One region of the [Bacillus] caldolyticus genome, then DNA from elsewhere that is predicted to be linked to it. Evidence: riboswitches for the same ligand, from Rfam matches in the RefSeq annotation. Region 1 holds a riboswitch; each other region holds the start of a gene.

Region 1 (10,487 bases):
AGATCATCATGTGGATAAAAAAATGGTTCCACGAACGGAACAGGAAATCGAACGCATCATCAAGCGCTTGAAGCGCATTGAAGGGCAAGTGCGCGGGGTGCAAAAAATGGTGGAGGACAATCGGTATTGCATCGATATTTTAGTGCAAATTTCTGCGATCAGAGCGGCGTTGAACCAAGTCGGGCTGCAGCTGCTTGAACGCCACGTGAGCCATTGCGTGGCGAAAGCGATCCGTGAAGGGAGCGGAGACGAATCGATTCGCGAATTGATGGATGTGATGAAACAATTTTCGAAGTAAGGGGGGAAACGGGAAATGGGGGAGCCGAAAACCGTGACGCTGAAGGTGACCGGCATGACATGCGCCGCGTGCGCCAATCGGATTGAGAAAGTATTGAATAAGATGGAAGGCGTCAAAGCCCATGTCAATTTGGCCATGGAAAAAGCCACGATTCAATACGATCCATCGAAGCAAACGATCGCCGATATCGAAACGAAAATTGAGAATTTGGGGTATGGCGTTGCGACGGAAAAAGTGACGCTTGATATTGAAGGAATGACATGTGCGGCCTGTGCGACGCGGATTGAAAAAGGGTTAAATCGGATGGAAGGTGTGACAAGCGCTGCTGTCAACTTGGCGACAAACAGCGCGGTGGTCGAATACAAGGAGGGTGTTACATCTGTCGAAGACATTTTAGAGAAAATCAAAAAGCTTGGGTATAAGGGGCAAATTCGAAACGAAGAACAAGACGATGCTGGCCGGAAAGAAGAGCGGTTGAAACAAAAACAACGGCAACTTGCCATTTCTATCATCTTATCGTTGCCGCTGCTTTATACGATGCTGGCTCATATGCCGTTTGATATGGGCTTGCCGATGCCGCAGCTCTTGATGAATCCGTGGTTCCAGCTTCTTTTCGCTACACCGGTTCAGTTCTACATCGGCGGTCCTTTCTATGTCGGGGCGTACCGGGCGTTGCGAAACAAGAGCGCGAACATGGACGTCCTAGTAGCGCTTGGAACATCGGCCGCGTACGTTTACAGCTTGTACGAAGCTTTTCGGACACTTGGGAATCCTGACTATATGCCGAGACTGTATTTTGAAACAAGCGCCGTCTTGATTACGCTTGTGCTTGTCGGAAAATACGTTGAGGCTCTTGCGAAAGGGCGAACAACCGAAGCGATCTCGAAGCTAGTCAGCCTGCAGGCAAAGGAAGCTACTGTCATCCGTAATGGGGAAGAAAGAAAAGTTCCGCTCGAGGAAGTGGTGATCGGCGATACGATCCTTGTCAAGCCAGGAGAAAAAATCCCGGTGGACGGTACAGTCATCTCCGGCGCCTCTTCCGTAGACGAATCGATGATTACCGGTGAATCGATTCCGGTTGATAAGAAGGAAGGCGACTATGTGATCGGAGCGACCATTAATACAAATGGGGTGCTGACCATTCGAGCAGAAAAAGTAGGAAAAGATACAGCACTTGCCAATATCATTAAAATCGTCGAAGAGGCACAAGGTTCGAAAGCTCCGATTCAGCGGATGGCGGATGTCATTTCGGGTATTTTCGTACCAATTGTTGTCGGAATTGCGGTTGTTGCATTTATGATCTGGTACTTCTTTGCTGCGCCGGGTGATTTGGCGAAAGCGCTTGAGGCGGCCATCGCCGTTCTTGTCATCGCGTGCCCTTGTGCGCTCGGTTTGGCCACACCGACATCGATTATGGTCGGCACCGGCAAAGGGGCAGAACAGGGAATTCTCTTTAAAGGAGGTGAGTACCTAGAGAGAACGCATCAAATCAATGCCGTATTACTCGATAAAACAGGAACCGTGACAAAAGGAAAACCGGAAGTCACCGATGTGCTGGCCTTCCGCGAGGACATGCTCGATTATGCGGTTTCCGCCGAGAGCGCTTCGGAGCATCCGCTGGCTCATGCGATTGTTGAATACGGGAAGAAACAAGCGATTTCGATGAAGCCATTGGAGCACTTCTCCGCCATTACCGGCCACGGAATTGAAGCTGTCATTGACGGAAAAAGCATCCTTATTGGGACGCGAAAATTGATGAAGGAACGCTCTGTAGCGATTTCTGTGCATGAAGATAAAATGGTAGAGCTTGAAAAACAAGGGAAAACAGTGATGCTCGTTGCCATCGATGGACAGCTTGCCGGCATCATTGCGGTCGCGGATACGGTAAAAGAAAGCTCCAAAGAAGCCATTCAAACATTAAAACAAATGGGTATCGATGTCTATATGGCAACAGGGGACAATCAACGGACAGCGGAAGCGATCGCCAATGAAGTAGGCATTGAGCATGTGTACGCCGAGGTGCTCCCGGAAAACAAAGCGAACATCGTCGAGGAATTGCAAAAGCAAGGAAAACGTGTGGCGATGGTCGGCGATGGGATTAACGACGCTCCAGCTCTGGCCAAAGCGGATATTGGGATGGCGATTGGCACAGGAGCTGATGTCGCCATCGAGACCGCGGACGTGACCTTGGTCGGCGGCGATTTGCGCCATATCCCGAAAGCCATTGAGTTGAGCCGCCAAACGATGAAAAACATTCGGCAAAATCTGTTCTGGGCGTTGTTTTATAATACGATCGGCATTCCGGTCGCCGCATTCGGATTATTAGAACCATGGATCGCGGGGGCAGCGATGGCGTTCAGCTCGGTGTCGGTTGTTACCAATGCGCTTCGTTTGAAACGCGTGAAACTATAAACATTTAAGGAGCATTCCCGTTAGGAGCTTTTCCGGGGACTTGATCAAAAAAAGCCCTCTTGGTATGATGCAGGGGTGTCAAACACATCACTCACCATACCAAGGAGGACTTCAGATGAATTGTACACAAAACTATAAAATTGATCAAGTCACCGAACAAACGCTTGTCGTGGGCATCGATATCGCGAAACGAACCCACTACGCCTGCTTCGTGGATGACCGGGGGCGTGTCCTTCGCAAATCGTTCCCGATCTTCCAGTCGAAAGAGGGCTTTCGCCAGCTGTATGAAGCGATTCAGGAGGCGATGCAAGCGTTCGGGAAGTCAGAGGTGATCGTCGCGGTGGAGCCGACCGGGCACTACTGGTTGAACCTGGCCTACTTCCTCGAGGAGCACGGGATCCCGTTGGTCATGGTCAACCCGGCGCATGTGTGCCGGTCGAAAGAACTCGATGACAACCTGCCGACGAAACATGACGCCAAAGATGCCCTAGTCATCGCCAGACTGGCGAAAGACGGACGATTCCTCGTCCCCCGGCTGCTGCACGAGATCGAAGCCGATTTGCGCGTGGGAAGCACGCTCAAAGAGAAGCTCCGCAAGGAACAGACGGCGGTGAAAAATGCGATCATCCGCTGGACCGACCGGTATTTTCCGGAGTTTTGGATGGTGTTTCGCGATCTGGGAAAAACGGCGCTTTCGGTGTTGGAGTGGACGCCGTTTCCGGCCGATATGGCGGGTCGGACCGCCGAGGAGCTCATCGAGGTGTACCGGCAAAGCGAAGGGCTGAAATGCCCGCAGAAGGCCAAAATTCAGGCGTTGATCAACGCCGCGAAGGACTCGATTGGGGTGACGGAAGGGACGACGATGGCCCGGTTTGAGATCGCCGCGCTCGTCCGCCGATACCGCCAATTGGAGGCGGAGATCGCCGCACTGGACGCCGAGTTGAAGGCATTGGTTCAAACGACGATGGAGTATCAATGGTTGAAAACGGTCGACGGGTTGGGAGACGCCACGATTATCGATCTTCTGGCGGAGATCGGCAGCTTCGCCCATTATCGGGACCCGCGTCAATTGGTGAAGTTGGCGGGCCTGACGCTCAAGGAGAACTCCTCCGGCCAGCGCAAAGGGCAAAAGCACATCTCCAAACGGGGACGGAAACGGCTGCGATCGGTGCTGTTTCGGGCGATGATTCCGCTGATTCGGCACAACGAGGCGTTTCGCGAGCTGCATGAATATTACACGACCCGATCCGTCAACCCGCTGACCGGAAAGCAATCCATCGTCGCCTTGTGCCGGAAGCTGTTGAATGTGCTGTTTGCGATTTGTACGAAGAAACAAGCCTTTGACGCGGAGCGAATGAAACAGGACGTCTTGTCCCAGGTGCAACGGGCGGCCTAAGGCCTCCCCCTGCGAACGGAAGAATCGTTGGACAACCAGATGACACCGGAGAAGCTGGCGTGATTTTATCCATTCGACCTTGAGTCCCCAAAGGAGCTTGGCCGGCCTCCGCCTGATGACGAGACCGAACGAGGGAATGTTGGCGCGAAGACGCCCGGAGACATGGGAGGGTTCGTCCTCATCAGCGACGCGGAGATCCAAAGGGTGCATCGAATACGCTTCTCCCCACGGAAGGAAAATATCCCCAGCCGTGGCCGCGAAGCGCACCCTAGGTCTGTAAGATATCCACAAAACTGAAAAAGGATGTAAGGGATTTTGTCGAAAAATATTTTTTGGACACCCCTGAGAGGCCGAAAAGCCTTGATACATCAACATTTCTAGAGGGAGGAATGGATGATGACGATTACATTACAAGTACAAGGAATGACATGCGGACATTGCAAAGCGGCGGTGACCAATGCCCTTCAAGCGTTGGATGGCGTCAGCCGTGTAGAGGTGCATTTGCAAGAAGGTACGGTTGATGTGGAGTATGATGAAACAAAGGTCAGCGTAGAAAAACTGAAAGAAGCGATTGAAGAGCAAGGATATGATGTGAAATAATATACGGAAGGTGCCCCGAAGTGATGACGGGGCACTTTTCATTCATCGAATACAAGCGTGTAATCTCGATCGACTTTTTCTTCATTTTTCGGTTCTACGATTAATGTTCCGTACAGTCCTTTGTCCACTTGTTCGGCGCTTTTTTGATGGGAATGATACCAATACGTTCCCGGCACGGTTGCGGTAAATTCAAAAAAGGCAAGCGATTCGGATTCACCGATGTCTAACGGTGGTAGGTAATCGCCTGCCGTCCCATTTGAACCCAAGCGTCGATAAAGTCTTGTTTCGGCGCTTTTTGGTTTTTGACAGCGGTCAATGGATCATTGAAATAAATGTACTGCTCATCGTATCCCGTAATGAGCACCGCGTGTTCCCGGTACGTGATTTTGATCGGGCCTTGCGGGGTTTGCCATTCCCGAAAGGCAGAGGGAGGAAGAGGACGAAAGGTGGTGTTGGTGATCACCCAAACCGGTGTGCCTTTGGCCAAGTATGTATAGATGTTCTCAAACGATTGCCCTGTTAAGTCGATGATTTGGTTCGGCAAGTACCGCTCAGCCAACTGCTTGATCGGCTTATGGTACACGCCGTATCCAGGCTTCGATAACGTATACATATCGCCGACAAACCCTTCATTTGGGTGGCCGTAAAACACTTGGCCATTTCGCACTTGATACGGAGTAGGATTTTTCTTGATTTGTTTCGCCAACGTCATCTTATCGACGCGAATGCCGGCATGATTCAAGAGCATGGCCAAGCTGGTTACTTCGCATCCCCTCGGCAGTTCCGGAAGCTGAGACAAAAGGGGGGCGTCAATCAGGACGGATGTCCTTAGCGCTTGTTTCTTTGAAGAGGCAACTGATCGATTCGCCTCCTTTGCTTGATTGCTGGGGGACGGATTGGTTTCTCTGCTGTTTCTGTTCTGTATGAAGGCTTTGATGGCATCGCCTGTCTGGGCCGAACTTGCATAATAGGATAATGAGGCGGCCAATAGCAAGAAACAGGAAATATACAATCCGAGCGACAGTTGATCCATCCTCCCGTTTAGAGGTCTTCTCAAGAGAACAAAACAAAGGGAAACGATGAGAAAAGTCAAAAAAAGGATAAACGCTAACAAGCCATTCTCAACTCCTTTATAACACGTGTGTGTTTTTATAGTAACAGATCGATGTGCAAAAATGGTGAAATTCACACTTTCTCCATATTTTATCGTTAATATTATGAGAAACTGAAAATCTTGCAAGCAGTTTTCCTGAAAAAATGGAAACAGATTGTTTTTGAAACTTGATGTTGTGTACGATAGAATGAAAGTGTCTTTGTATAAATCATTTTAGTTTTAAACAAAAAGGTTTTTGGTGTTGTTTTTGGATTCTTCTTAGCAAAGTGGGGGGACAATCATCGCCATGTGCGGTTTTATTGGCTGTATTCATGATCGCCCAAGAGCGATTGAGCAAACATGGAAAACAACGTTGGTGGAGATGAACCGCCTGATTACCCATCGCGGCCCCGACGATGAGGGGTATTTTTTTGATGACTACGTGAGTTTTGGTTTTCGGCGTTTGAGCATCATCGATCTGGAGGCGGGACATCAGCCGCTGTCTTATGAAAACGATCGATATTGGATCATTTTTAACGGGGAAATTTACAACTATCTTGAATTGCGGGAAGAGCTGGCGGCGAAAGGATATTCGTTTGCGACGCATTCGGATACCGAGGTGATTGTTGCCCTTTACAGCGCGGAAAAAGAAAAAGCGGTCGAAAAGCTGCGCGGGATGTTTGCGTTTGTCATTTGGGACAAGCAAGAGAAAACGGTGTTTGCGGCGCGGGATCCGTTCGGCATTAAGCCGTTTTTTTATGCGGAGCAAGGAGATCGCACGTTTTTCGCTTCGGAAAAGAAAAGCATCTTGCTGGCCCTCAGACAGGAATCGCCAAACGGTGATTCCCTGCAGCATTATTTAACGTTCCAATATGTCCCTGAGCCGCTGACGATGTCGGCCGGCATTTACAAGCTGGAGCCGGGGCATTATCTCAAGAAAAAAGTCGGAAAACCGCTCACCATTCATCGTTATTGGAAGGCATCCTTCGAGCCCATTCGCCAATCGGAAGAGGAGCTTGTAAAGAAAATCCGCGATGCGCTGTTTGATTCGGTCAACGTCCATATGCGCAGCGATGTGCCGGTCGGTGCGTTTTTGTCGGGAGGCATTGATTCATCGTTCATCGTCGCCATCGCGAAACAATTCCATCCGCACTTGAAGACTTTTTCCGTCGGGTTTGAGCGGGAAGGGTTCAGCGAAATCGATGTCGCAAAAGAAACCGCAGAGAAGCTTGGGGTAGACAACATAAGCTATGTCATTTCGCCGCAGGAGTATATGGAGGAGTTGCCGAAAATCATGTGGCATATGGACGATCCGCTTGCCGATCCTGCGGCTGTGCCGCTGTATTTTGTCGCTCGTGAGGCGAGAAAGCATGTCACGGTGGTGCTTTCCGGCGAGGGGGCGGACGAGCTGTTTGGCGGCTACAACATTTACCGCGAACCAGAGTCGTTGCGGCTGTTTGCGCGCATGCCAAACATCGTAAAAGCGGTGTTGCGGGTGATCGCGAAGATGCTTCCGGACGGAATGAAAGGAAAAAGCTTTTTGGAGCGCGGAACGACGCCGCTTGAAGAACGGTATGTCGGCAATGCGAAAATCTATAGCGAAAAGGAAAAAGCGGCGTTGCTCAAAACGTACCAAGAGGGGCGCGAATATACGGCGGTGACGGCTCCTTTTTACCGCGAAACGCTTCATTACCCACCCGTCAACCGGATGCAGTATATTGATCTTCATACATGGCTAAGGGGCGATATTTTAGTCAAAGCGGACAAAATGACGATGGCCCATTCGCTTGAGCTGCGCGTTCCCTTTTTAGACAAAAAGGTATTTGAGGTTGCTAGGCAAATCGCCCCTGACATGAAAACAGCCAACGGCACGACGAAATATATTTTGCGCAAAGCGGCCGAGGGCATCGTACCGGATCATGTGTTAAACCGGAAAAAATTAGGGTTTCCCGTGCCGATTCGCCACTGGCTGAAAAACGAAATGTATGACTGGGCGAGACAGCTCATCAACGAAAGCGAAACTGATCATCTGTTCCATAAGGACGTGCTCTATCGGCTGCTGGATGAACATGCCCGCCACAAGGCGGATCATAGCCGCAAGCTGTGGACGGTCTTGGCGTTTATGGTTTGGCATCAAGTCTATGTGGAAAAGAAGTACGATTTTGCTCAATCCGTACAAAACGAGAAGCGGCCAGCGTCTGTTTTGGAGGCGTAGCAGGGAAACGACAGGGCGTTCTAAGGGAGACACCTAGAACGCCTTTTTCGATGGTGCGGACAGTTTCCTTGCCTTTGGCGAAGCGAAAGAGAAAATTTGCTTTCTCCCGCTCTTGCAATTTTCCCGGTTTTGGTATATGCTTGTTCCATCAGGATACTAAACTACTATATATTGGTTTTGAGGTCTTTTTTTACAACTACATATTGTTATGCTAAGCAACGGTGTCCATCAGGACTTAATAGGGAATCCGGTGTGAATCCGGAACTGCCCCCGCAACTGTATGTGCGGACGAAATGGGATGGCCACTGGCGGCAAGAGCCATTCGGCGCGCCGCTGGGAAGGCCCCAAAGTAGGACGATGCACGAGTCAGGAGACCTGCCTTGCTTGGAACGTTTCATGTTCTTCGGGGTGTGAGAAGATGAAACGATAGGGGAAAAGAAAAAGGGTTTCGTATGCCTTTTTTCCGTCTGTCGTTTCATCCGCTCGCCTGCCCGAGCGGATTTTTTATTGAAGGAGTGGGGAAACGAATGACCGCATTGACGAAAATGATCATCATCGATGACCAAGGGAAGCCGGTTTCTTTTTCACGTGAAGAGTTTGCGTCGCTGATTGGGCAAGCCGCCGCTGGATTCGGCCGTCTGTCGCTTGATGAATACGTCGAGCGTGTTTGGCAGCTTCTCAGTCGAAAGGAGTCCGTCACGGTAGAACAGCTGCACCAAACGGCTATTTTGGAAGGACTTTCTTACATTGATAAAGATGAGCCGGACTGGACATTTGTGTGCGCCCGGCTGTATTTGCGGCAATTGTACCGTGAAGCGGCGCGGCAGCGTGGGTATGACGAGCGCGAGCGGTATGGCGATTTCTACTCGCTGCTTGTTGCGCTGACAGAACAAGGGGTGTACAGTCCGCTGCTGCTTGAACGTTATACGAAAGAAGAAATTGATGCCATCGGTGCGTTTCTTGATCCGGAGAAGGACAAGCTGTTTACGTACATCGGGCTGCGCACGCTCGCGGATCGGTATTTGGCCCGCGATTATGAGCGGCGGCTGTATGAATTGCCGCAGGAGCGGTTTCTTGTCATCGCCATGACGCTAATGGCGAATGAACCACCCAAGCGGCGCCTTGAGCTCGTGAAGGAAGCGTATTGGGCGTTGAGCAACTTATACATGACCGTGGCGACGCCGACGCTTGCCAATGCCGGAAAGTCATACGGCCAGCTGTCGAGCTGCTTTGTCGATACGGTCGATGACAGCTTGCAAGGAATTTATGACAGCAACACCGACATCGCCAATTTGTCGAAATCGGGCGGCGGCATCGGCGTCTATTTAGGCAAAATCCGTTCGCGTGGCAGCGACATCAAAGGATTTAAAGGGGTTTCCTCCGGCGTCATCCCGTGGATGAAGCAGTTGAACAATACAGCGGTGAGCGTCGATCAGCTGGGGCAGCGCAAAGGGGCCATTTCCGTCTATTTGGATGTATGGCATAAAGACATTTTTGCGTTTCTCGATGCGCGGCTCAACAACGGCGACGAACGGCTGCGGACGCATGATTTGTTCACCGGCGTGTGCATCCCGGACTTGTTCATGGAGCAAGTCGAACAGCGCGGCGACTGGTATTTGTTTGATCCGCATGAAGTGCGGAAGGTGATGGGGTTTAGCTTGGAAGATTTTTATGATGAGGAAAAAGGGCGCGGGAGTTTCCGCGAGAAATATTGGCAATGCGTCAACGAACCAAGGCTGTCGAAAGAAAAAGTGCCGGCGATCGACGTGATGAAAAGCATTATGCGCAGCCAGCTCGAGTCGGGGACGCCGTTTATGTTTTACCGCGATGAAGTGAACCGGCAAAACCCCAACCGCCATCTCGGGATGATCTACTGCAGCAACCTTTGCACGGAAATCGCGCAAAACCAAAGCCCGACAGTGACGAAGCGGCAATATGTGAAAGACGGGACGATCATCATTGAGAAAATCCCAGGCGATTTTGTCGTCTGCAACTTATCGTCGATCAACTTGGCGCGGGCGGTGACCGACGGCGTTTTGGCGCGGCTCATCCCGATTCAAATGCGGATGCTCGATAATGTCATTGATTTAAACAATATCCCTGTGCTGCAAGCCGGCCTGACGAACGAAAAATACCGCGCTGTCGGGCTTGGAACCTTTGGCTGGCATCATTTGTTGGCGTTAAAAGGCATTCGCTGGGAGTCGGACGAAGCGGTCCGCTATGCCGACGAGCTGTATGAAACGATCGCGTATTTGGCGATTCAAGCGAGCATGGAGCTCGCCAAAGAGAAAGGGAGCTACCCGGCGTTTCCAGGATCGGATTGGCAGACAGGCGCTTATTTTGAGCGGCGCGGCTACCAAAGCCACGGTGAACTCGATTGGGATCGGCTGAAGCAAGATGTGGCCCGCTACGGGATGCGCAACGGTTATATCATGGCCATCGCCCCGAACGCCTCGACGTCGATCATCGCTGG
Region 2 (10,487 bases), 860 kb from region 1:
TCCGGGCGCAAGCGCAAGGCGCTTACACTTAAGACGCGAATTTCTTTCTTTGTAATCAGCCCTTTGTCCGGCTTGCGTTGGAAAAATTCATCATCGTCAATGCCGAGCGGCCAAATCGGACCAGGAGCGGTTTGCCGCAAAATGACTATATTTAATGGAAGAAACTCGGTTTCTGCCATTTCTTCTAGCTTGAAAAACCGGCATCGCTCATTCGGCCCGCCGAGCTCCTCGCCGACAAACGCCTCATATTCCGTCATGCCGTACTCGAGCAAATAGCGGGCGATGGCGGCCGGCGAGTTCGTCTCATCGGTTAAGATGGCGACTTTGCGCCGCCCGTCGACCCGCTGAGCCAAACCGGTGAGCGGCCGGCCATGGACGCTGACAAACGCCGCGTCTTGCCAAGACTCGCCCATTTTCGCAAACGCCCATTGCACTGAGCTGACGGCCGGATACACGTCGATCGGCAATTTGCCGGCCAAATAGCTGCCGATGCCGTAAAAGAGCGGATCGCCGGAAGCAAGCACGACCGTGTTGCGCGTCTCATGGCGGAGCCGCTCCACCAGCTCCGCCAGTCCGCGGCGGATGATGATCGTTTCTCCTTTGTATTCAGGAAACATCGCCAGCTGCCGTTCGCCGCCGACAAGCAGCTCGCTTTCATCAATCCAGCGTCGATACAGCTCAGGAAGACTTGCTTGCCCATCAGCACCCACACCGATCAACTTCATCGTCCCCATCGGTCTGCACCGCCTTTCCTAATTGTTGTCCGTTCATTGTGTAAATGGACGTCGCCACCGTCAGACCGCCTCCCACTTCGTGAAGCGCCGCCTGGCAGCACGCTTCGCACAAAAGCTCGAAAAACTTCATGCAACCGGCCTCTTGCATCATGTCGCCGACTTGCGCCGCCGTATTCGCGCCGCGCACCGCAGCCACCAGTTCTGGGCCAGCACCTGCCTGCTCGGCGATGGCAGCCAAAAAGCCAAAGTCGACCGGGGCGCTTTTCGAGTGCACCATCATCACTCCTTGAGCGACTTTCGAAAATTTCCCCATCATCCCGACCATCGACACCATCTTGATGCCAAGCCGTTTGCATTGTTTCAGCGTAAAGCCGACAAAATCGCCCATTTCGATAAACGCTTCTTCCGGCAAATGTGGATATTCTTGCATGGCGTATTTCTCACTCCGCCCCCCGGTCGTGATGACAACATGGCGGCAGCCGTTCGCTTTCGCCACTTGAAGCGCCTGCACGATGCTCGCCCGGTAGGCGGCGGTGGAGAACGGAACGACGATGCCGCGCGTCCCCAAAATCGAAATGCCGCCAATGATGCCTAGTCTCGGGTTCAACGTTTTTTTGGCGATTTCCTCGCCGCCGGGCACAGAAATGACGACCTTCACCCCGCGATGTAGACCGTATTGCGCCAGCACTTCATTGACGGCTTCGCGGATCATTTGCCGCGGCACTGGATTGATCGCCGCTTCCCCGACCGGCACCGGCAAGCCGGGTTTGGTGACGCGTCCGACCCCTTCACCGCCGTCGATATGAACGCCCGGCGACGAGGCCCACGAGACAGTGGAAACGATGAGCGCGCCGTGCGTCGCATCTGGGTCATCGCCGCCATCCTTCACGACCGAGGCCGTCGCCGTTTCGCCATCGAACGAACAAGAGGCGAGCGAAAAGGTCACCACCCGCCCGATCGGAATCCGAATCGTCGCCTCCGCCTGCACTTGGCCAGTGATGAGCGCCGTGAGCGCGGCTTTCGTTGCCGCTGTCGCGCACGATCCGGTCGTATACCCTTCACGCAGCGTTTTTTTCGTTTCCATCGTTCGTCACGCTCGCTCGGCGAGCAGCGATAAAGCATTCAAGGCAGCGACGGTCACGGTGCTTCCTCCTTTGCGGCCGCGGTTGGTGATGAACGGCACATCGAGCTTCGCCAATTCTTCTTTCGATTCCGCCGCCGAGACGAATCCGACCGGCAAGCCGATCACCAATCCCGGCCGCGCCTCTCCTTCTTTGATGAGGCGAATGAGCTCCAATAACGCTGTCGGAGCGTTGCCGATGGCAAAAATGCCGCCTTCCGCTTCTTTCACCGCTTTGCGCATAGCCACAATCGCCCTCGTCGTATTCAACCGTTTCGCTTCAGCGATCACGTCTTCATCAGAAATATAGACGCGCACCGCGCTGCCGAACTTCGCAAGCCGCGCTTGATTGACGCCGGCTTGCACCATTTGCACATCGGCGACGACGAGCTTGCCGCTGCGAATGGCATCAATGCCTGAGCGGATCGCATCCGGGTGGAAAATGAGGCTTTTGCCCAGCTCAAAATCAGCCGATGCATGGATGACGCGCTGAACGATTCGGTATTGTTCTTCTGTAAATGAATGCTCGCCGATCTCTTCATCAATGATTTGAAAGCTGCGCGCTTCAATTTGTTCCGGCTGCACCGTCGCCGGACGAAATGTTGTATGGAAGTCCATGACAATTCTCTCCTTTCTTCATGATCGCTTGCATGAGCGGCCGCTAGAATCCCATTCTTTACACGGCCGGAAGCGGCGCATGCTGCTTCAACGCCTCGAGCACGCCGGCAAAATCGTGATGCACGATGCCGTATGACAACCGTGGGCGGCGGATGACGATGACATCAATGCCGAGCTCCTCGGCGGCAGCGATTTTCTCATCGACAAACCCGACTTTGCCGCTTTCTTTCGTGACGACGACCGTGACGCCAAAATGGCGGTATAGCGCCCGATCGAGCTCTTTCGTAAACGGCCCTTGCATCATGACGATCTGCTCTTGGGAAAACCCGAGCCGCTCGCATTTGTCGAGATTGTCTTTCCGCGGCAGCATCCGCGCAATCACCTTGACGTCCGGGCGACCGATGAGCCTCGCGGCGAAAATGTCGAGCGTTTTGCTGCCGGTCGTCAGCATCACGACGCCGCCTTTTTCCGCCGCCAAGTCAGCCGCTTCTTCATAGCTGTCGACAAATGTCACCTTCTCGGATGAAAACGAAGACGCCTGCCGCTCGTAGCGAATGTAGGGCAACCCGGCGTCTGCTGCCGCTTGCATGGCGTTTTTTGACGCCTCTTCAGCAAATGGATGGCTCGCGTCCACAATCGCTTTGGCCCCCTCGGCTTTGGCCAGATCGGCAAGCTGGGACGCATCCAAGCGGCCGACATAGGCGCGAATGCCGGCCGATCGGAGCTGTTCGGCCGCGTGATCGGTGACGACCGTCGCGGTTACGTTATAGCCGGCTTGTTGGATCATCACCGCCAATTCGCGGGCATCGCTTGTTCCAGCTAACAATAAAATCATCGGACGCTTCCTCCTTCAATGATGGTGATGATGATGGTGATGATGGGCGGCGTGCAGCCGATATTGACAGATGTCGCAATTCATCGCCACCGTTTGGCCGAGCACCTCGTTGAGGCGGTCAAGCACGATCTCCTCAAGCTTCGGATGAAATCCAAAATAGCCGGCAAGCGCAAACGAGATATGCGAGTGCTCAGCTTGGTATTGCGCCATTTGCTGCTCAAGCCGCTTAATCAGGATGCCGGTGAATAAAAAATACGGAAGAACAACGATCCGCCTAGCTCCGAGCATGAGACAGCGGCGGACAGCATCATCAAGCGACGGCGTCGTCACGCCCATAAACGCCGGCTCGATGAGCGCATAGCCGGTCTGTTCCCAAAAGAGGCGGGCGATTTTATACAAGTCGCTGTTCGCATCCGGATCGCTCCCGCCGCGGCCAAGCAAAATGACCGCTGTTCCGTCATCCGGCTGCTCCGGCCGCTCGCCGATTTCTTGCAATCGTTCGCGCAAAATAGCAAATGTCTGCTCATGGACGCCGATGGGGCGGCCGTAGCGGAACACCATATGCGGATAGCGCGCTTTGGCCTCATCGATTTCCGCCGGGATATGCAGCTTCGAATGCCCGGCCGGCAATAAAATGAGCGGAATGACCGCCACTTCCATTGCCCCGGCTTCGGCGCAGCGTTCGATTCCTTCGCCGATCGACGGACGGCCAAATTCTAAAAAACTTGTTTCAATATGAAACGAATCGCGCAAACGCGGCCGCAGGCGGTCGACAAACTGCCGCACTTGCTCGTTCCCTTCCGGGTCGCGGCTGCCATGGCCGACAAATAAAATGGCTCTCATCCTTGTTTTCCCCCTTTTGTTAGCGGACGTCTTCCGCCGTTCCCTATAAGCGCAATGACTCGATGGGCGCTTCATCCAAATGCGAGGCGCCCATCTATGCTCTTTTATGGAACCAGCCGGTTATTCGATCGACTGTCGGAAAAAGATGCGTCGCTTCGACACCAACGACATCTGCAGACGTTCAAGCTGCACTTATATAACGCATGCTTCCGTCACTCACCGCAAGCCGGCATTTCGATGGACGCGGCCGGTTTTGCCTCTTCGTGTGAAAAACGTCCGACTTGCTTCACGCGGCGGAAAAACTTATGAAACCGTTCATTTGGATGTGCTTGTTCTTGATACTGTTCGATGATTTCTGCCATAACCGCCACAATTTCTTCCGGCGGAATGCCTTCCGCGACGAGCTGGCCGGGATGGGCGTTGCGGCCGACCGTTTTCCCGCCCAAAAACAAATCAAATTTCCCTTTCCGGTACACAAGCCCGATGTCTTCGTGCACCGCGCCGTAGCACGCCATCCCGCAGCCGTTGATGCCAAGCTTCAACTCTTTCGGCAGCGCCATGCCGCCAAACCGGCGCGCCAATTCCTCCGCGTATGGAATGGCGTCTTTTTTCTCTCCATCGCAAAAATCACATGCCTTCACCGTCAGCACATCACCGACCGGCATCACGATCAGTCCGGCGTCAACGAGACGGGCCACAAGCCCATCTGGGTCCTCTGTCAACCGTTCGATTTTCATATAATGATCCGGTGTGTAGGTCATTTTTCCATCCATCCCTACCACTTCCGCAAGCACGATGAGCTGTTCCGGGGTGAACTGTTTATTGGCCACGCCCGGGCTCACCGCCGCTTCCAACAACACGGCCGCCGTCTTTCTTGTTTTCCGTCTCTCTAAAGCGGCGAGCGCGTCTTCGGCTGTTTCTTTCACCCGTTTTGGCGCGGCGGTCGGCTGCCGTTTGGCTGTTTTTGCCAGCGGTGCAGCAAGCGGCGGCAAAACGGCAGCCAGCGGCGTTGGCTCGGCCTCCTTCGTGGCCGCGGCAACAGACGGCGGTCGAACCGCGGTGGCCAAGGCGGTGAAAGCACGATCCTTCTGGTTGTCCCCGGCGAGGACAGCCGCTTCGGACGGTCCTGATGCCCCCGTGCTTCCTTCGTCCTCATCTTCCAGCGGTTTCGTCTGGTCAAGCGCCCACGGCTCCGCTTCTTTGCGCAGCCGTTCATGCGGTTTGAGCGGCTGGACGGCGGCTGCTAGTTGATACTTGCGCTGGTAGCCGCGCGGCGTGATCATCACGCCGTCATGGACGAATGTCGTTGAGTTGCCGATAATCACCGTCGTCAACATGCCGATCTCATGGTCAAGCATATGCGCCAAGTCGGTGAGGACGATATGCTGCCGCTCGCGGTACGCGCTTTTCACCAGACCGACCGGGGTTTCCGGAGACCGATGGCGGAGCAGGATGCGCTGTGCTTCCACAATCTGTCTAGTGCGCCGTCCGCTTTTCGGGTTGTAAAGCGCGATGACAAAATCGGCCGCGGCGGCGGCGTCAATCCGCTTTTCAATCAGCTCCCACGGCGTCAAATGGTCGCTCAAGCTGATCGTGCACGCATCGTGCATAATCGGTGCGCCAAGCAGCGCGGCGCACGAATGGATCGCGGAAATGCCGGGGATGACTTCGACTTCAATCGAGCTGTCTTTCGTCCACCCTTTTTCGATCAGCACTTCATACACGAGCCCGGCCATGCCGTACAACCCGGCGTCACCGCTTGAAATGACGGCGACCGTTTTGCCGCGCTCCGCCCATTTCACCGCCGCTTGGGCGCGGCTCACCTCTTCCGTCATGCCCGTGCTGATGATTTCCTTTCCGACAATCAGATCGCGCACAAGTTCGATGTACGTTTTGTAGCCAATGATGACGTCGCTTTCTTCAATCGCTTCCCGAGCCCGTTTCGTCATATGGTCGACGCTTCCCGGGCCAAAGCCGACAATGAGCAATTTGCCGCCCACTTTACAGCCCCCCTCTCCATATCTCGATTATCATCGACATCCCTAACCATATGCTGTAAATCCCTGTGACCGCACCAAGGACATAAAACAGTCGTTCCCGCTGCTTTGCTTTCCAAAATCCCCACGATAATCCAGCCGCTGTAGCAATCGTCGCAATGAGCAAGCCGGCGACAAACAGCACAAGCTGAAGGACAGCGGCGCTCACACGCACTTTTCCGACCGCGTGGGTGATAATGGCTAGCTGGGTCGGGCTTTCGACGCCAATGCCATGAATGATGCCGATGATCAAGGCGCCAGCCCAACCAACATGCGAAAAAGAACGGCAACTGTCCATTTCCCGCCTTCCCCGCAGCCATCGAGTAACCGTATGGCCGAACTCATAAAGGAGCTGAAACCGGCTTTTCACCTCACCCCGCCGAAAAAGAGAAAAAAGCATCATCCCGCCAAGAAGCACAAGCGTAACGCCAACTAAGAGCTCAATGGCGGCGGCTGACGACTCGGGAAGCCGGGCGCCGACCATGAGCGCCGCCACCCCCATGACAAACACGATTGCTCCGTGTCCAATAGCGTACATGATTCCGAGCGCCAACTGCTGTCTTCGCCGCGACTCGCTTCCGACCATATCCGCAATGGCCGCGACATGGTCGCTGTCCATCCCATGACGCATGCCGAGAAATATCGCTAACATTACATAACTGGCCCATTCCATCATTACGTCCTCCTCTTTCGAACGCCAATAACCGACTCCGTCCCACCAAGACGGGTCAACCCGTCTTCACGGTATTCATACGTCGCCCACGCGCGAAGCGGCTCGCCGTTTTGCAAATGGCGATGGACGACCTCTTTTGCCTTCTCCGGTGTCATCAACCGGTACCAGACGCCATCCGGGTAGACGATCATCACACACGCATCTTGACAGCGTCCGTTGCAGCGCGTCCTTGTTGTATGGACAGCGTCGTCAAGCCCAAGGCGGGCGATTTCCTCGCGCACCGCGGTTGTCACGTCATCTCCGCCATGGCGGAGGCACGTCCCTCCGTTGCAAATGAGCACATGATGCTTCATTCCCCGCAAATCCCACGTCGCCACCAAATCCCCCCTTTTGCTAGAATGGTAGAATGAAATGCGGCAGACGGACGGTTTTTCGACAAAAGAAAAAGCACCTCTACAGCAGAGGTGCAGAAAAATGTATACGAAAGCCGTAAACGGCCCAAACAGGGCCCCTAAAGCCGTCATTCTCCCGCACGTCTGCCTATAGTCCCGTAGGCATCCGTCCGATCCAAACAAGGCAGGTCTCCTGACTTAGGATCATCGCTTGGCGGCGTCTTCCCGAAGCATCCTTCAGTGACTTGTTGCCGCAAAGCTCCCCATCACAGTGGCGGGCACCGTGCCGGATTTTCACCGAGCTTCCCTTTTCACCCAAGCCCTAAGCGGGCTAGGCACCTTGTTTGTCTTACCGCCATATATGCGCTGTCATGGAACAAGCATCCGTTTTCATCGTAGTACAACCAATGCGTTGCCGTCAACCGTTTTTTGCCGACAAATCTTTGTTGGCGACGACAACGCCGTCCGCATCAGCGTACACGTACGCCCCTGGCTCCCAGCGGACGCCGCCAAACTCGAGCGCAACGTCGCGGGCGCCTTTTCCTTCTTTTTGGCATTTCGAGCGGGCGTTCCATTTCAACCAGAACGATACATCTCCAACTTGTCCAGGTCTAAGACAAATCCAGCGCCCAGCAATATATCCAATCCTAACAAACCGTTAATCCCCTCATAGTCCATCCCGCTAAAATCAATTTCATACTCTCTTAGCTGGAAAGAATCTAGCTGAATACAGTCTAATTTTTTTGTAAACGCGTACTCTTTCCCACCGATTCCGTAATAAGCCACAATACGATCGCCCGGCTCTACCCGCAAATGAATATCTTCTACTGCATTTTGAGAAATCACTGTTTTCGCCGCACCAGTATCAATCACCATATTATGAATCAACTTAGACCTTCCTTGATAAACGATTTCGATCGATGCAAACAGCAAGCCTTCACGATATTCAATCTGCATAATGAAATTTCCCTCTCAGGCCAATCGCTCCCCGAACTTTTAAAACAATCTCCTTGTGGCTAGTATGATAAACAAGCTGATTCCCTTTCGATTGCAGCAACTCACGAGTTGCATCCTTGTCCGAAACCGTTCCGATAACAGCCACCTCTTCAATGATTTCTTGATCTCCCTCTAAATGGGACTTTAATACTTGTAATTTCACAAATTGATTTGGATACAATGAACGCACTTCCTGCCATTCCATCTCCATCGCCTCAACCTGTTCGTTGTATTGAACGAGACTCGACCGCAGCCGTCAACCATTTTTCGCCAACAAATCTTTGTTGGCGACGACAACGCCGTCCGCATCAGCGTACACGTACGCCCCTGGCTCCCAGCGGACGCCGCCAAACTCGAGCGCAACGTCGCGTGAGCCTTTTCCCTCTTTTTTGCTTTTCACCGGGCATGTGCCGATCGCCATCACGCCAATCGGCATGGCGCCAATTTCCGCTGAATCGCGGATGCAGCCGTGGATGATGACGCCAGCAAGCCCCCTCTCGCAAGCGATTTGCGCCAGCCGGTCGCCTAATAGCGCGACGCGGCGCGAGCCTTTTCCATCGACCACGAGCACCGTCCCCGGCGGCACCGTCTCCAGCGCTTCTCGGACAAGGACGTTGTCTTCAAACACATCGACCGTCGCAATCGGCCCGGAAAACGCCCGCTTTCCGCCGTACGATTGGAACGGCAACTCGCATACTTGCAACTCGTCTAAAAATTGATCGCATAAATCGGCTGTTTTCATTGTCGCTCTCCCCTTTCATGTTTTGCATTCGCCGTCATTCGCCAAAATCCTTCTGCCTCAGCAGTTTTTTGTCGACGATCTTTCATTCGAACGACTGACACGAACGCGGCGATGTGAACCAAACCATTGTGTGGCCGTCAATCGCTTCGATGTATTCCACCGATCGCATTGAAACCATAAAAAACGGCCCCGCGCCGATATATAGCGGAGACCGTTTTCACCGGCTCAAAGCCCCTCCGGTTTGACCAGACGTTCAGCTGGGCTAGCTGGATTCGAACCAGCGCATCACGGAGTCAAAGTCCGTTGCCTTACCGCTTGGCTATAGCCCAACGTTTTGTTGTCGTTTACAGTATGCGGCATGATAACGCACTTTATGCATCAAACTGAATATCCCTTTGCTTGATGTGCGAAACTATCGGTACAAGCATCCTTTTCCCACTATATCACCTCGTTTTTCCCTCGCACTTGTTTTCCCGATATGATATACTGAAAGGGGAGAGATGTATATGCGCCGGATCACGGTTTTTCGCTTCTATCTTTGCACATTGTTTTTGTTATCGTTGCCGATCGTCTTAGCGGCCGCGGCTGCCTGGCAGCCATCCAGCCAGCCGAAAACCGCCGTCATCGCCCACCGCGGCGCGTCCGGATACGCGCCGGAGCATACGCTCTCATCCTACCGCCTTGCCGCCCGCATGCAGGCGGACTATATCGAAGTCGATGTGCGCGCAGCCAAAGACGGGAAGCTCGTTGCTCTGCATGATGCGACGCTCGCCCGGACGACAAATGCCGAAACGGTCTATCCGCGCCGTGCTCCGTGGCGGGTAAATGATTTTTCGTTCGCTGAACTGAGGCGGCTGGATGCCGGGTCGTGGTTTCATCCACGCTTTGCCGGCGAGCGCATCCCGACGCTTGATGAGGTGATTCAGATGCTGAAAGCGGAGCGTGTGGAAGCCCCGTTGTACATCGAAACGAAACAGCCCGGCATCGAAGAGGCGGTCGTCCATCTATTGAAAAAACACGGTTTCCTGCAACAGCGCCGCGTCATGTTTCAATCGTTCCACCCGGAAAGCTTGCAAGCGCTCCGGCCGCTCATCCCGCACGGCATTCGGCTCATTCAATTGGTCGACGAGAAGGAAGCGCACAGCGGCCGCGACGAGCTGCTGCAACAAATCGCCGTCTATGCCGATGGCATCGGCTTGCCGCTTTCGGCCGTCACCGAAGAGTGGGTGCGCGCCGCCCATGGCCGCGGGCTCATTGTTCACGTCTATACCGTCAATGAACCACACGATCTCGCTCGCCTATGCGCCATGGGCGTTGACGGCCTGTTCACCGATTATCCAGACCGCCCTGGCCGCATTGCCGCCTGCCGTCGTCTGCCCCGCCATTGACCGGCCTTCAGGGAGCCAGGGGGAGCTTATTGTTTACATAATGTTATTATGGTTAATAAAAACGAAAATCGTTCCCATTTGACCCGATTCGGTGTATCATTTGAGAAAAA
Region 3 (10,487 bases), 1.3 Mb from region 1:
AACCGTTACCATGATATCAAGTTGCCCGACTGGCTAGGCTTCTTCGGCGGACGGCGGTTTGTGCCGATCGTGACATCGCTTGTCATGCTCGTGCTTGCCTTGATTTTTGGCTATGTATGGCCGCCGATTCAAGATGGCATCAACGCGGTCGGCCATTGGATCGTTGGTGCCGGGGCGGTTGGCGTCGGCATTTTCGGGTTCCTCAACCGGTTGCTCATTCCAGTCGGATTGCACCATGTGTTAAACAGCTTCGTCTGGTTTGTGTTTGGCGAGTATAACGGAAAAACGGGCGATTTAAGCCGCTTTTTCGCCGGCGACCCGGATGCGGGCATTTTTATGGCCGGCTTCTTCCCGATCATGATGTTTGGCCTGCCCGCGGCAGCGCTGGCGATGATCGCGGCGGCGAAAAAAGAGCGTCGCAAAGCGGTCGCCGGCGCGCTCCTTGGCGTGGCGTTGACGTCGTTTTTAACCGGGATTACGGAGCCAATTGAGTTTCTATTCATGTTTTTATCGCCATTGCTCTACGTTGTCCATGCCGTGTTGACCGGCTTGTCGCTCGCAGTGGCGACAATGCTTGACATCCACCACGGGTTTACGTTCTCGGCCGGGGCGATTGACTTTTTCTTAAACTACGGCATTGCGAAAAAACCGTATTTGTTGATTGTTCAAGGTCTTGTATATGCTGTCGTCTATTTCGTCGTCTTCTATTTCCTCATTACGAAGCTCGATTTGAAAACGCCGGGGCGTGAAGATGAGGTAGAGGGAGAGTTTGCCGACAGCGGTGCGGCGCAGTTGGGCGTCAAATACGAGGACCTTGCTGCAAAATATATCGAGGCGTTAGGAGGAAAAGATAATCTCGCGCAAATTGACAATTGTGTCACACGCTTGCGCCTAAAAGTGAAAGACATGTCAAAAGTCAACGAAGCAGAATTGAAACGTTTGGGAGCGAAAGGCGTGCTTCGCCTCAACCAAACGGATTTGCAAGTGGTCGTTGGCACGGATGTCGAATTTCTGGCCAACGCTATGAGAAAATAAGGAACAACGAAGCCGTTCTTTTAAGGGACGCCAGAAAGGGGGAGCTCCGGTGAAGCGGCTGTTGGATTGCAACGCCTCCGATTTTCGTCGGATGACAGGAAAACAGTTAAAACAATCGATTCAAGCGTCAGAAGGCAGGGTGATCGTCGCGGAAGTCGTCGGGGAATTCGCGCCGCTGTATCCGGCGGTCACCAACGCTGAACTGGCCACGGCGTTTGGGGCGGATTTGCTGTTGTTGAATTGGTTCGATGTGTTCCGGCCGGTTGTGAACGGGTTGGACACGAACGAACCGAATCAAATGGTGGAACGGTTAAAGCAGTTGACAGGGCGCCCGGTTGGCGTCAATTTGGAGCCGGTTGACCCAAATGCAAAACAGCTTGAGGAGCTTGCGACGCTGCCAAAAGGGAGAATGGCAACGGCCGAGTCGCTGCAACAAGCAAAACAGCTAGGATTTGATTTTGTTTGCCTAACAGGAAACCCGAAAACAGGCGTGACGAATGATGAGATTGTGAAAGCCATCGAAACGGCGCGGTCCATTTTAGGCGAGGATGCTCTCGTGATGGCTGGGAAAATGCACGCGGCAGGCGTTGCCGATGAAGCGGGAAGCGGGATCGTATCGGAAGAAGTGGTGGTGCGTTTCATTCACGCTGGTGCGGATGTCGTTTTGATGCCGGCTCCTGGAACGGTGCCGGGGGTGACATTAGACAAGACAGAGAAGCTTGTTCAGGTGGCGCATGAACATGGGGCGCTTGCGATGCTGACGATCGGCACAAGCCAAGAAGGAGCTGACGAGAGTACGATTCGTCAAATCGCGCTTGCAAGCAAAATGGCTGGGGCGGATCTACATCATATCGGCGACGCTGGCTATCATGGCATCGCTGTTCCAGAGAATATTATGGCGTATTCGATCGCCATTCGCGGCAGACGCCATACGTATATTCGCATGGCAAGATCGCCGTTGAGATAAAGTGGAATATGATCAGTCGGTCCCAAAAGCATTCGCTTTTGGGGCGTTTTTTTGCCGGGAGAGGATAGGATGGGAGCCAAGATGATGGAAAAATAAGTTTGCGGATGTGGGAAACATTTGCCTTGTACCGCCGCCTCTATTTATTTTGTGATCAAATGAAAGAACAAATTTGTGATAAAATGAAAAAACAAATGGGAAAGCATTGCGAGTGGCGGGGAGAATATGATGATTGCCGAGCCATTATTTCATCTCATTCTCATTTTCAGCGTATTGTTGCCGCTTGTATCGTTGACAGTGTTGGCGCTGTTGGGGGTAGCAGAAAAAGAAGTGGATTATTGGCAGTTGGAACATGCGCGCCTTCGATTGGAAAAAGAACTTCAAGAAAGCAAGTATATGCAGCTCCATCAACAAATCCGACCGCATTTCTTTTTCAATGCGTTGAACGCTTTCTTATCCTTGGCGCGCTTAGGAAAAAATGAAGAAATGATTCGGGGAATGGAGCATTTTGCGCTGTTTTTGCGTGATAGCTATGAGACGAAACAGCCGCTTATTCCGTTCAAACAAGAATGGGCGCATACAAGCAACTATCTAGCGGTGCAGCAACTTCGCTTCGGTTCACGGCTGTCGGTGTCGGTGCAAATGGATCCGGATGGAGAGCGTGCGCTCATTCCTTCTTATACGTTGCAAACGCTGGTGGAAAACGCATTCAAACATGGCCTTGAGAAAAAAGCGGGTGAAAAATGTTTGGCGATCGATTTTCGACGCCAAGGCAACTGGGTATATTTGCGCGTCTGCGATAATGGCAATGAAGGGAAGGAGTTATCCATCGCGAATGGAGGTGTCGGCTTGGATAATTTGCGCAAGCGGTTTGCTCTTTTGTTTGATTTGCCAACTCAGCTCGTGTTGCAAAAAGATGAGCGCGGGTGGACAGAGGCGCTTGTCGTTTGGCCGTATGTTCCAGGGGATGAGGGATAAACGATGAAGGTGTTGATTGTCGATGATGAATATTTAGAATTGGAACAACTCACGTATTTGGTGAAGCGGAAATATCCGCATTGGGAAGTATGGCCGGCGGAGGATGCCGCAGAGGCGAAACGGTTGGCCGCATCCCATCGCTTCCGGCTGGCGCTGATCGATATCCACCTTCCTGGACAGTCCGGGTTGGATTTGGCCTATGAGCTCAAACAAAAACAGCCCGATCTAGCCTTGATCATTATCACAGCCTACCAAGATTTTGCTTATGCCAAACGGGCGATTCAGCTTGAAGTGCTCGACTACTTGGTGAAGCCGCTCATCGAGAGCGAGTTTGATCAAGCGCTGTCGAAATTTGAACAAAAGCATCCGGAAGCGCTCGTCTCGTCCCCGCTCATCCGCGCGGCGCTCGAATATGTGCACTGTCATTATGCGCAAAAAATCAGCTTAACCGAGGTAGCCGCTGCCGTGCATGTACATCCAGCCTATTTGAGCAGGCTGTTTGTTGAGGAGATCGGCATCCATTTTAAGGATTACGTCAATCGATATCGGATTGAAAAGGCGAAAGAGCTGTTGACCAAAAAGCCGGATTGGTCCATGGCACGCATTGCTGAGGAGACAGGATTTTCTAGTCAACATCATTTCAGTCATTTGTTTCGAAAATATGTCGGCATCCCGCCTACGAAGTATAAGGAGACCAATGGATAATGGACTGGTATATGCTTTTATTCATGGCATGCGTACTGCTGCTTGCTGCTGTGCCGCATATTGGTCGCCGCAGTTTTATCGGAGCGGAGGCGCTTGGATTAAGCAAGGGGGTCAATGCTCTGTTACTGCGTTTTGCATCCGGGGAGCTGCTGTTGTTTGGATGCTATGCTTTTATTCATGGCGGAGTGGCGGCGGGGGTGGTGACGGCTATGGCGGTATGGGCCGCCGTTTTTGTGCTTTGGCGTTCAGCAGCGGCCGTGCGCTATCGTTCCCTAACAAAGGAAGGGGATCGCTGGCCGGACTGCTGTTTTACGGCGCGGGCTTTGTTTTTCTTTCGGTTTTTTGTTCGCCTTCTTTCGATCGGCCGGCTGCTTACCGTTGTCGTGTTATGTGCCTATTTGTTGCAGCAACTCTTTCGTTTTTCTCCGACTTTTTTATTCATTTGGTTCGTCTATGTGTACGTGTTTACCGTGCTCGCCGGTTGGTTGGGGATGCGGAAAATCGGAACGGTTCTGCTATACATTGTTTATATAGTGATGGGAATGGTTCCGTTTGCCTATTATCTAACGGGCGGTGTGGCGCGGCAATATGAGATGATTGTACGAACTGTCCCAGCTTCCCTCGATGTGAACATGGTTTCGTTGTTCGTGTTGTTTTGGGCTGTGCTGGCGGCGGCTGCCGGGCAATGGTTGGCCGACGAGTATGTATGGGATATTGCATCAATATTGAAAAAAGAACGCGTTGCGCTGACGTTTTCTATGGCCGCGTTTTGCCTTGCTCCGCTTCCGTTGGCCGTTGCAGCCTTATGCGTCCCGTATGCGGCGGCCGCTTCGACTGCCGCCATACTGAAACGGTGGCTGCTTCATTCTTCTGTCTTGATTGCTTGGCCGCTTACTATTGCCTTGCTGGCGGCGTTGTCACTCAGCTTATCCCTTTCCTTGCATTCCGTTGTGCAAATTTTTTGGCACAGGTGGAGCAGGCATCTCTCATGGACATATGTCATCTCTTTTTTGCTTGTACTAGCCCTCTTTTTTATTGCTCCTCTTCTTCCGATGCGGATGGTCATGTTTTCGACCGCCTTGCTTGCCTCCTCGTGTTTTGGGTTGGCTGCTTTACGGACAGGAGAGAAACCGATGGGGGTTATAGGCATGATCGGATGGGTATGTTTGTTTGCTATCGCCTGGCGATGGGGAATGCGCCATAATGTGCTGGAGGCCATAGCATGGAATGGGATTGGCGGTTTCTTGTTTACTCAGATTTATCGATTAATTCAAAAAATAAAGAAGTAACAAAAATGAATCAAAAAAATGCAAAACAGTTTGTTTGCTCCCTGTTATAATGAGACAAAAACGAAAGGGAGGAAAGCGGACATGTCATTTGTTCCATGCACAACGGCCATTTATTCATTTAGCAAAAACCACCAACCGGTTCGAACAGTCCAGTCAGGGGAAACGTTTGTCATCGAAACGTACGACTGTTTCCAAAATCAAATTACTTCAAGCGAAACGCCGTTTGACTCGATCGATTGGAATCATATCAATCCGGCGACCGGACCGATCTATATTGAAGGGGCGGAACCCGGTGACATTTTAGCGGTAAAAATTGAACAGATTCGCCTCAAAGGACAGGGGGTCATGGCTGTCGGCCCAGGGCTCGGGGTGCTTGGCGACCGGATTCCGCAGTTTGAGGCAAAAATGATTCCAGTAGAAGAAAACCGGGCCGTATTTGACGAGCATCTTTCTATTCCATTAAATCCAATGATTGGCGTCATCGGGGTAGCGCCGAGCGGTGAGGATGTGTCGTGCGGAACGCCCGGGCCGCATGGCGGCAATATGGATACAAAGCTCATTACAACAGGGGCAACCGTTTACTTCCCGGTTTTTGTCAAAGGGGCGTTGTTCGCATTAGGCGATTTGCATGCGGCGATGGGGGACGGCGAAATCGGCGTGTCTGGTATCGAAATTTCGGGGGAAGTGACGGTCACCGTCCGGGTGATGAAAGGATATTCGCTTAACCATCCACTGTTGCAAAACGATGATGGCATTGCGACGATCGTCTCGGCCAAAACGTTGGATGAGGCGGTCAAACAGTCGGTTGAGGAAATGGTTAATTTGCTGTTGCCGCACACTCCGTTGACGCTGAACCATTTGACGATGGTGCTTAGCGCTGCCGGTCAGACACAAATCAGCCAAGTCGTTGACCCGCTCGTCACGGCGCGTTTCTTTGTACCGCGATTTGTGCTTGAAGCGTATGGCATCCGCCTGTTTGAGGATTGAGGAGGGAACGGCGATGGCGCAACTTGAAACGAACACATCGGTCGAGTCGCTTGGTTATAAACAGGAATTAAAACGGTCGCTCACATTTGTTGATTTGTTGATTTACGGAATGGTGTTCATGGTGCCGATCGCTCCTTTCGGCATTTACGGGTATGTAGCGCAAGGGTCAAAAGGGATGGTCGCCTTAGCATACTTAATCGGAATGGTGGGGATGATTTTCACCGCCTTGAGCTACGCCAGAATGGCCGAGGCGTTTCCAATCGCTGGTTCCGTGTATTCCTACGCCCAGCGGGGAATGAATGAATATGTCGGTTTTATGGCAGGCTGGGTCATTTTGCTTGATTACATTTTCGTTCCGGCTCTTCTCTATTTGGTCAGCGCTGCTGCCTTAGCCGATATTGTGCCGCAAGTGCCGATTTCCGTGTGGCTCGTTCTGTTTATTGCCATGAATACGGTCATTAATATTCTCGGGATCGAGATGACGGCCAAAGCGAACAAAGTGATTGTTGTTTTAGAGCTCATCGTCCTTGCAGTGTTTGTGATCACAGGAATTATTGCGATTATAAAAGGTGTCAATGGAGCGCAGTTTACGTTCAAACCGCTGTACGATCCTAATCATTTCAGCGCGGAGACGGTGATGGGGGCGGTGTCGGTGGCCGTCTTGAGCTTCCTTGGTTTTGATGCGGTGTCGACGCTGGCTGAGGAAACAAGGGACGGGAAATCATCGATCGGCAAAGCGATCATTTTCGCTTTGCTCGTTGTCGGTGCGCTTTTCATCGTGCAAACATGGGTCGCCGCTCTCATTTGGCCTGATTATACGACGTTTAAAAACGCGGACGTGGCGTTTTATCAGATTGCGGAGCTGGCAGGCGGACCATGGCTGAAATGGACAACGATCGTCGCCACCGCGCTTTCGTGGGGGATCGCGAACGCGCTCGTCGCCCAAGCAGCCATCTCCCGCATTTTGTACAGCATGGGTCGCGACCGTAAACTGCCCAGTGTGCTGGCTAAAGTGCATCCGAAATTTCAAACGCCATACGTCAGCACATTGCTTGTCGCTGTGATTTCGCTCATTGTCACGACGGTGTTCGCCTCACAAATTGATAAACTCGCTTCGCTTGTCAACTTTGGCGCCCTGACGGCTTTCCTCTTTTTGCATGTGTCGGTGATGAACTATTTCTTGCGCAAACAAAAGAGTAACGATTATATTAATCATCTCTTGTTTCCGCTCATCGGTTTTGTTATCATCGGCTATGTATGGATGAATCTGGACCCGCTCAGCAAAAAGCTAGGATTGATTTGGATCGCGATTGGACTCGTTTATCTGGTCTTTTTGCGACTCACGAACAAAGACTCCCGTCTAAGCGGGGAACTGTAGTTGCTTGTAAGGCCTGACGCCGTCATAAAAGGCGTTGGGTCTTTCGTTTTTTGCCGACGATGAAACATTTTTTCGATCGCGACGTATTACGAATGAGAGTACGGCGCCTTGTTAAGGCAAAACACCGTTCATCCGCAATAGGCGGGCGCCGATAAAACATGGAAGGAGCCGGGGGAACATGAGCATGTTTGGAAAAGTCGCCGCCGATGTGCTTGGGCTAAGCGACATCGGCTCGGTTATTCAACCGAAAGACTATGACAAAGTAGATGCCGATGATTATGTGATGCACGAGGATGGAGAAAAAATCTATTTTCTTATCAAATCGAAATCGGATGAGTATTGCTTCACCAACCGCGCGCTCATTCATCTGGACGGCACGAGCGCTGCGAGCAAAAAACGGACGCTGCGCCGCTACGATTACTATAAGCATCCGATTTCCGACGTGTCGCTCGAAACAGCCGGGACGGTCGACTTGGACGCGGAAATCAAATTTAAAATCGGGTCGCACTGCTATTCGATTGATGTGCATAAAAAGCATATTGAGGAATTGAAAGATTTGTATAAATCGCTGCTGGCGATCGCGGAGATTTGCCATGAAAACGAAATGAAATTCCACTATGCTGAGCGGAGTTTGGAACTGGCGGTCAAGGTGTTTGCCAACATGCGCGGCGACGGCGTCAATGTGTCGGCGGATTTTCAGGCCGTGAATGAATACGCTTTTTGCTGGCTGACGGAAGCGAAAAAGAACTATACGGTGAAGGATTTCGGGTTTGTGTTTGACAAATATATTCAACAGTGACGAGATGAAGGTTGTATCGGGGAAAGACGCCGTGCCAGAGGTGGGGCGTCTTTCCTAATTTTTTTAGCGACATATGGAAAAGGAACGTTTCTCCGCAGCCGGAAGAAACTCAAAAGATGAGGTTTGTGGGAATCGATGAATAGGCAACATGGCGGCATTTGACATCGCGGAGCTCGATGCAACGGCGCATGCGGCGTTCCGTACAAAACACGGACACTGGAGCCGAGCTGCCTGACCGCAAAAGTGATCGATGACCGCCTGCCGCCAGCCCACTGTAAATTCACAGTTGTCAAATGCCAGGCCTTGCTTTAATATAAAAATGTCCATATCCGATAACTAAATCAACTCGCAGCAAGGCGCCGAAAAGGCTTAATAGGGAATCCGGTGGGAATCCGGAGCTGTCCCCGCAACTGTCAATGCGGACGAAATGAAATCGCCACTGTACGGACGGATGGCTTGCGCTGTTTTCCGTACGGGAAGGCTTCAGAGTAGGATGAAGCATGAGCCAGTAGACCTGCCTTGCTTGCCGCAGTTTCCGAATCTTCGGGGGGTGAGACGCGGAAACAGTCGCATAGGGCATTGTTGTGCCCATTGGCGGTCTGTTTCGCGCTCATTCCCAGATTTAGGCGGAATGGGCGTTTTTTATTGTACATACATCACTGAAGGGGGAATGACGGATGAAACGTTGGACATGGCCGGCGGTGGTGGCGGTGTTCTTCCTTCTGGCCGCCGTGCTGGTCGGCTGCAGCGGTGGAGCCAATAGCAACGCCCAGCCAGCGAAAAAAGAAGAACCGAAAACGGAACAAGCGGCGTTTCTGGTGACGGTGAAAGACGGGCTTGGCGAGGATGTCACGATCAAAGCGGAACCGAAAAAGATCGTCTCGCTCATCCCAAGCAATACGGAAATCGCCTATGCGTTGGGGTTGGGCGATAAGATCGTCGGCGTCAGCGATTTTGACAATTACCCGGAAGACGTCAAAACGAAAACGAAAATCGGCGGCATGGAATTCAACGTCGAGAAAATCATTTCGCTCAAACCGGATCTTGTCTTGGCCCACGCGTCAAGCGCCCATAACTCGCGCGATGGCCTCAAGCAATTGAAAGACGCCGGCATCACCGTGCTTGTCGTGAATGACGCGAAGTCGTTCGACGATGTGTATGCGTCCATCGAATTGATCGGCAAAGCGACCGGGGCGTCGGACAAAGCGAAGCAAGTGATTGATGAGATGAAAGAGAAGCTTGCGCAAATTCAAGAAAAAGCGAAACAAATCCCGGCGGACAAACAAGCGAACGTCTGGATTGAAGTGTCGCCGCCGCCGCAGCTGTATACGGCCGGCAAAGGGACGTTTATGGATGAGATGCTTCAAGTGATTTCAGCGAAAAACGTCGCCGGCAGCTTGGAAGGCTGGCCGATGGTGACGGAAGAAAAAGCAGTGGCCTATAAGCCGGATGTGATCATCACGACATACGGCGGAGCGAAGCAAGTGTTTGCGCGCGCTGCTTGGAAAGACGTGCCGGCGGTGAAAAACAAGCGGGTGTATGACGTCAACACCGACTTAGTAAGCCGCCCGGGTCCGCGTCTTGTCGAAGGGGTCGAGGAACTTGCCAAAGCCGTTTACCCGGATGTGTTCAAGTAAAACGTGGATGTATATATTGGCCGTCACGGCGGCCATGTTATCGTTGCTCGTAGGGATATCGACAGGATCGCTGTCGATTCCCTTTTCTTCTATTGTTCGCATTCTTGCGTCCGAATGGTTTGGTATGCCGCTTCCGTCTGACATTCCGGCCGATTGGGTGCCGATCGTGATGGCGATCCGCTTGCCGCGCGTCGTGCTCGCTTTTTTGGTCGGGGCGTCATTGGCGCTGGCTGGCGCGGCGTTCCAAGGGTTGCTGAAAAATGCGCTCGCCGATCCGTACACGCTCGGCGTCTCGTCCGGCGCCTCGGTCGGGGCGGTGCTCGTCATCTTTCTCGGCTGGCAATGGCCGCTCTTTGGCACGTTCACGCTGCCGATCGTGAGCATTTTATGCGGCATGGCGACGCTTGTCGCCGTTTTGGCGTTCACTCGCGCGGTTGAGCCGCAGCTGTCGGTTGAGACGATCATTTTAGCCGGCATTATCTTCGGCGCGTTTTTCAGCGCCTTCATTTCACTGATGATCGCTTTGACCGGGGAAGAATTGCGGCAAATCATCTCATGGCTGATGGGAAGCGTCGCGATGCGCGGCTGGAAATACAGCGGGCTTTTGTTGCCGTTTTTTCTCATCGGCGCGGCGGTGCTTCTCGCCAACGGCCGCGAGTTGAACGCGTTTGCTTTTGGCGAGGCGGCGGCGCTTCATGTCGGCGTTGATGTTACG

Evidence for each region. A riboswitch is a leader RNA that binds a small molecule or an ion and turns the genes downstream of it on or off. The one in region 1 is predicted to bind cobalamin.
Region 2: another riboswitch for cobalamin. It lies ahead of CWI35_RS01150 ((2Fe-2S) ferredoxin domain-containing protein); the one in region 1 lies ahead of CWI35_RS05665 (ribonucleoside-diphosphate reductase subunit alpha).
Region 3: another riboswitch for cobalamin. It lies ahead of CWI35_RS17115 (ABC transporter substrate-binding protein); the one in region 1 lies ahead of CWI35_RS05665 (ribonucleoside-diphosphate reductase subunit alpha).

Annotation. Positions count from the first base shown of each region.
Region 1 is NZ_CP025074.1:1,085,384-1,095,870, reverse strand. Features, by position in the region: gene CWI35_RS05705 (metal-sensing transcriptional repressor) at 1-298, shown strand, start outside; gene CWI35_RS05700 (heavy metal translocating P-type ATPase) at 314-2,710, shown strand; gene CWI35_RS05695 (IS110 family RNA-guided transposase) at 2,826-4,106, shown strand; gene copZ (copper chaperone CopZ) at 4,503-4,706, shown strand; partial or broken gene CWI35_RS05680 (multicopper oxidase domain-containing protein) at 4,748-4,900, opposite strand; gene CWI35_RS05675 (C39 family peptidase) at 4,930-5,820, opposite strand; gene asnB (asparagine synthase (glutamine-hydrolyzing)) at 6,107-8,014, shown strand; cobalamin riboswitch at 8,216-8,411, shown strand; gene CWI35_RS05665 (ribonucleoside-diphosphate reductase subunit alpha) at 8,467-10,487, shown strand, end outside.
Region 2 is NZ_CP025074.1:222,798-233,284, reverse strand. Features, by position in the region: gene CWI35_RS01185 (bifunctional cobalt-precorrin-7 (C(5))-methyltransferase/cobalt-precorrin-6B (C(15))-methyltransferase) at 1-734, opposite strand, end outside; gene CWI35_RS01180 (cobalt-precorrin-5B (C(1))-methyltransferase) at 700-1,818, opposite strand; gene CWI35_RS01175 (precorrin-8X methylmutase) at 1,825-2,472, opposite strand; gene cobK (precorrin-6A reductase) at 2,531-3,307, opposite strand; gene CWI35_RS01165 (sirohydrochlorin chelatase) at 3,323-4,150, opposite strand; gene cobJ (precorrin-3B C(17)-methyltransferase) at 4,363-6,150, opposite strand; gene CWI35_RS01155 (HoxN/HupN/NixA family nickel/cobalt transporter) at 6,152-6,859, opposite strand; gene CWI35_RS01150 ((2Fe-2S) ferredoxin domain-containing protein) at 6,862-7,236, opposite strand; cobalamin riboswitch at 7,418-7,609, opposite strand; partial or broken gene CWI35_RS18785 (S-adenosylmethionine--2-demethylmenaquinone methyltransferase) at 7,670-7,810, opposite strand; gene CWI35_RS01140 (retropepsin-like aspartic protease) at 7,828-8,208, opposite strand; gene CWI35_RS01135 (hypothetical protein) at 8,198-8,452, opposite strand; gene rraA (ribonuclease E activity regulator RraA) at 8,504-8,989, opposite strand; tRNA gene CWI35_RS01125 (tRNA-Gln) at 9,247-9,318, opposite strand; gene CWI35_RS01120 (glycerophosphodiester phosphodiesterase family protein) at 9,496-10,377, shown strand.
Region 3 is NZ_CP025074.1:3,280,629-3,291,115, forward strand. Features, by position in the region: gene nagE (N-acetylglucosamine-specific PTS transporter subunit IIBC) at 1-1,035, shown strand, start outside; gene CWI35_RS17080 (DUF7916 family protein) at 1,085-2,002, shown strand; gene CWI35_RS17085 (sensor histidine kinase) at 2,228-2,977, shown strand; gene CWI35_RS17090 (response regulator transcription factor) at 2,981-3,682, shown strand; gene CWI35_RS17095 (hypothetical protein) at 3,682-4,971, shown strand; gene CWI35_RS17100 (acetamidase/formamidase family protein) at 5,053-5,958, shown strand; gene CWI35_RS17105 (APC family permease) at 5,972-7,336, shown strand; gene CWI35_RS17110 (PH domain-containing protein) at 7,521-8,135, shown strand; cobalamin riboswitch at 8,473-8,671, shown strand; gene CWI35_RS17115 (ABC transporter substrate-binding protein) at 8,813-9,772, shown strand; gene CWI35_RS17120 (FecCD family ABC transporter permease) at 9,738-10,487, shown strand, end outside.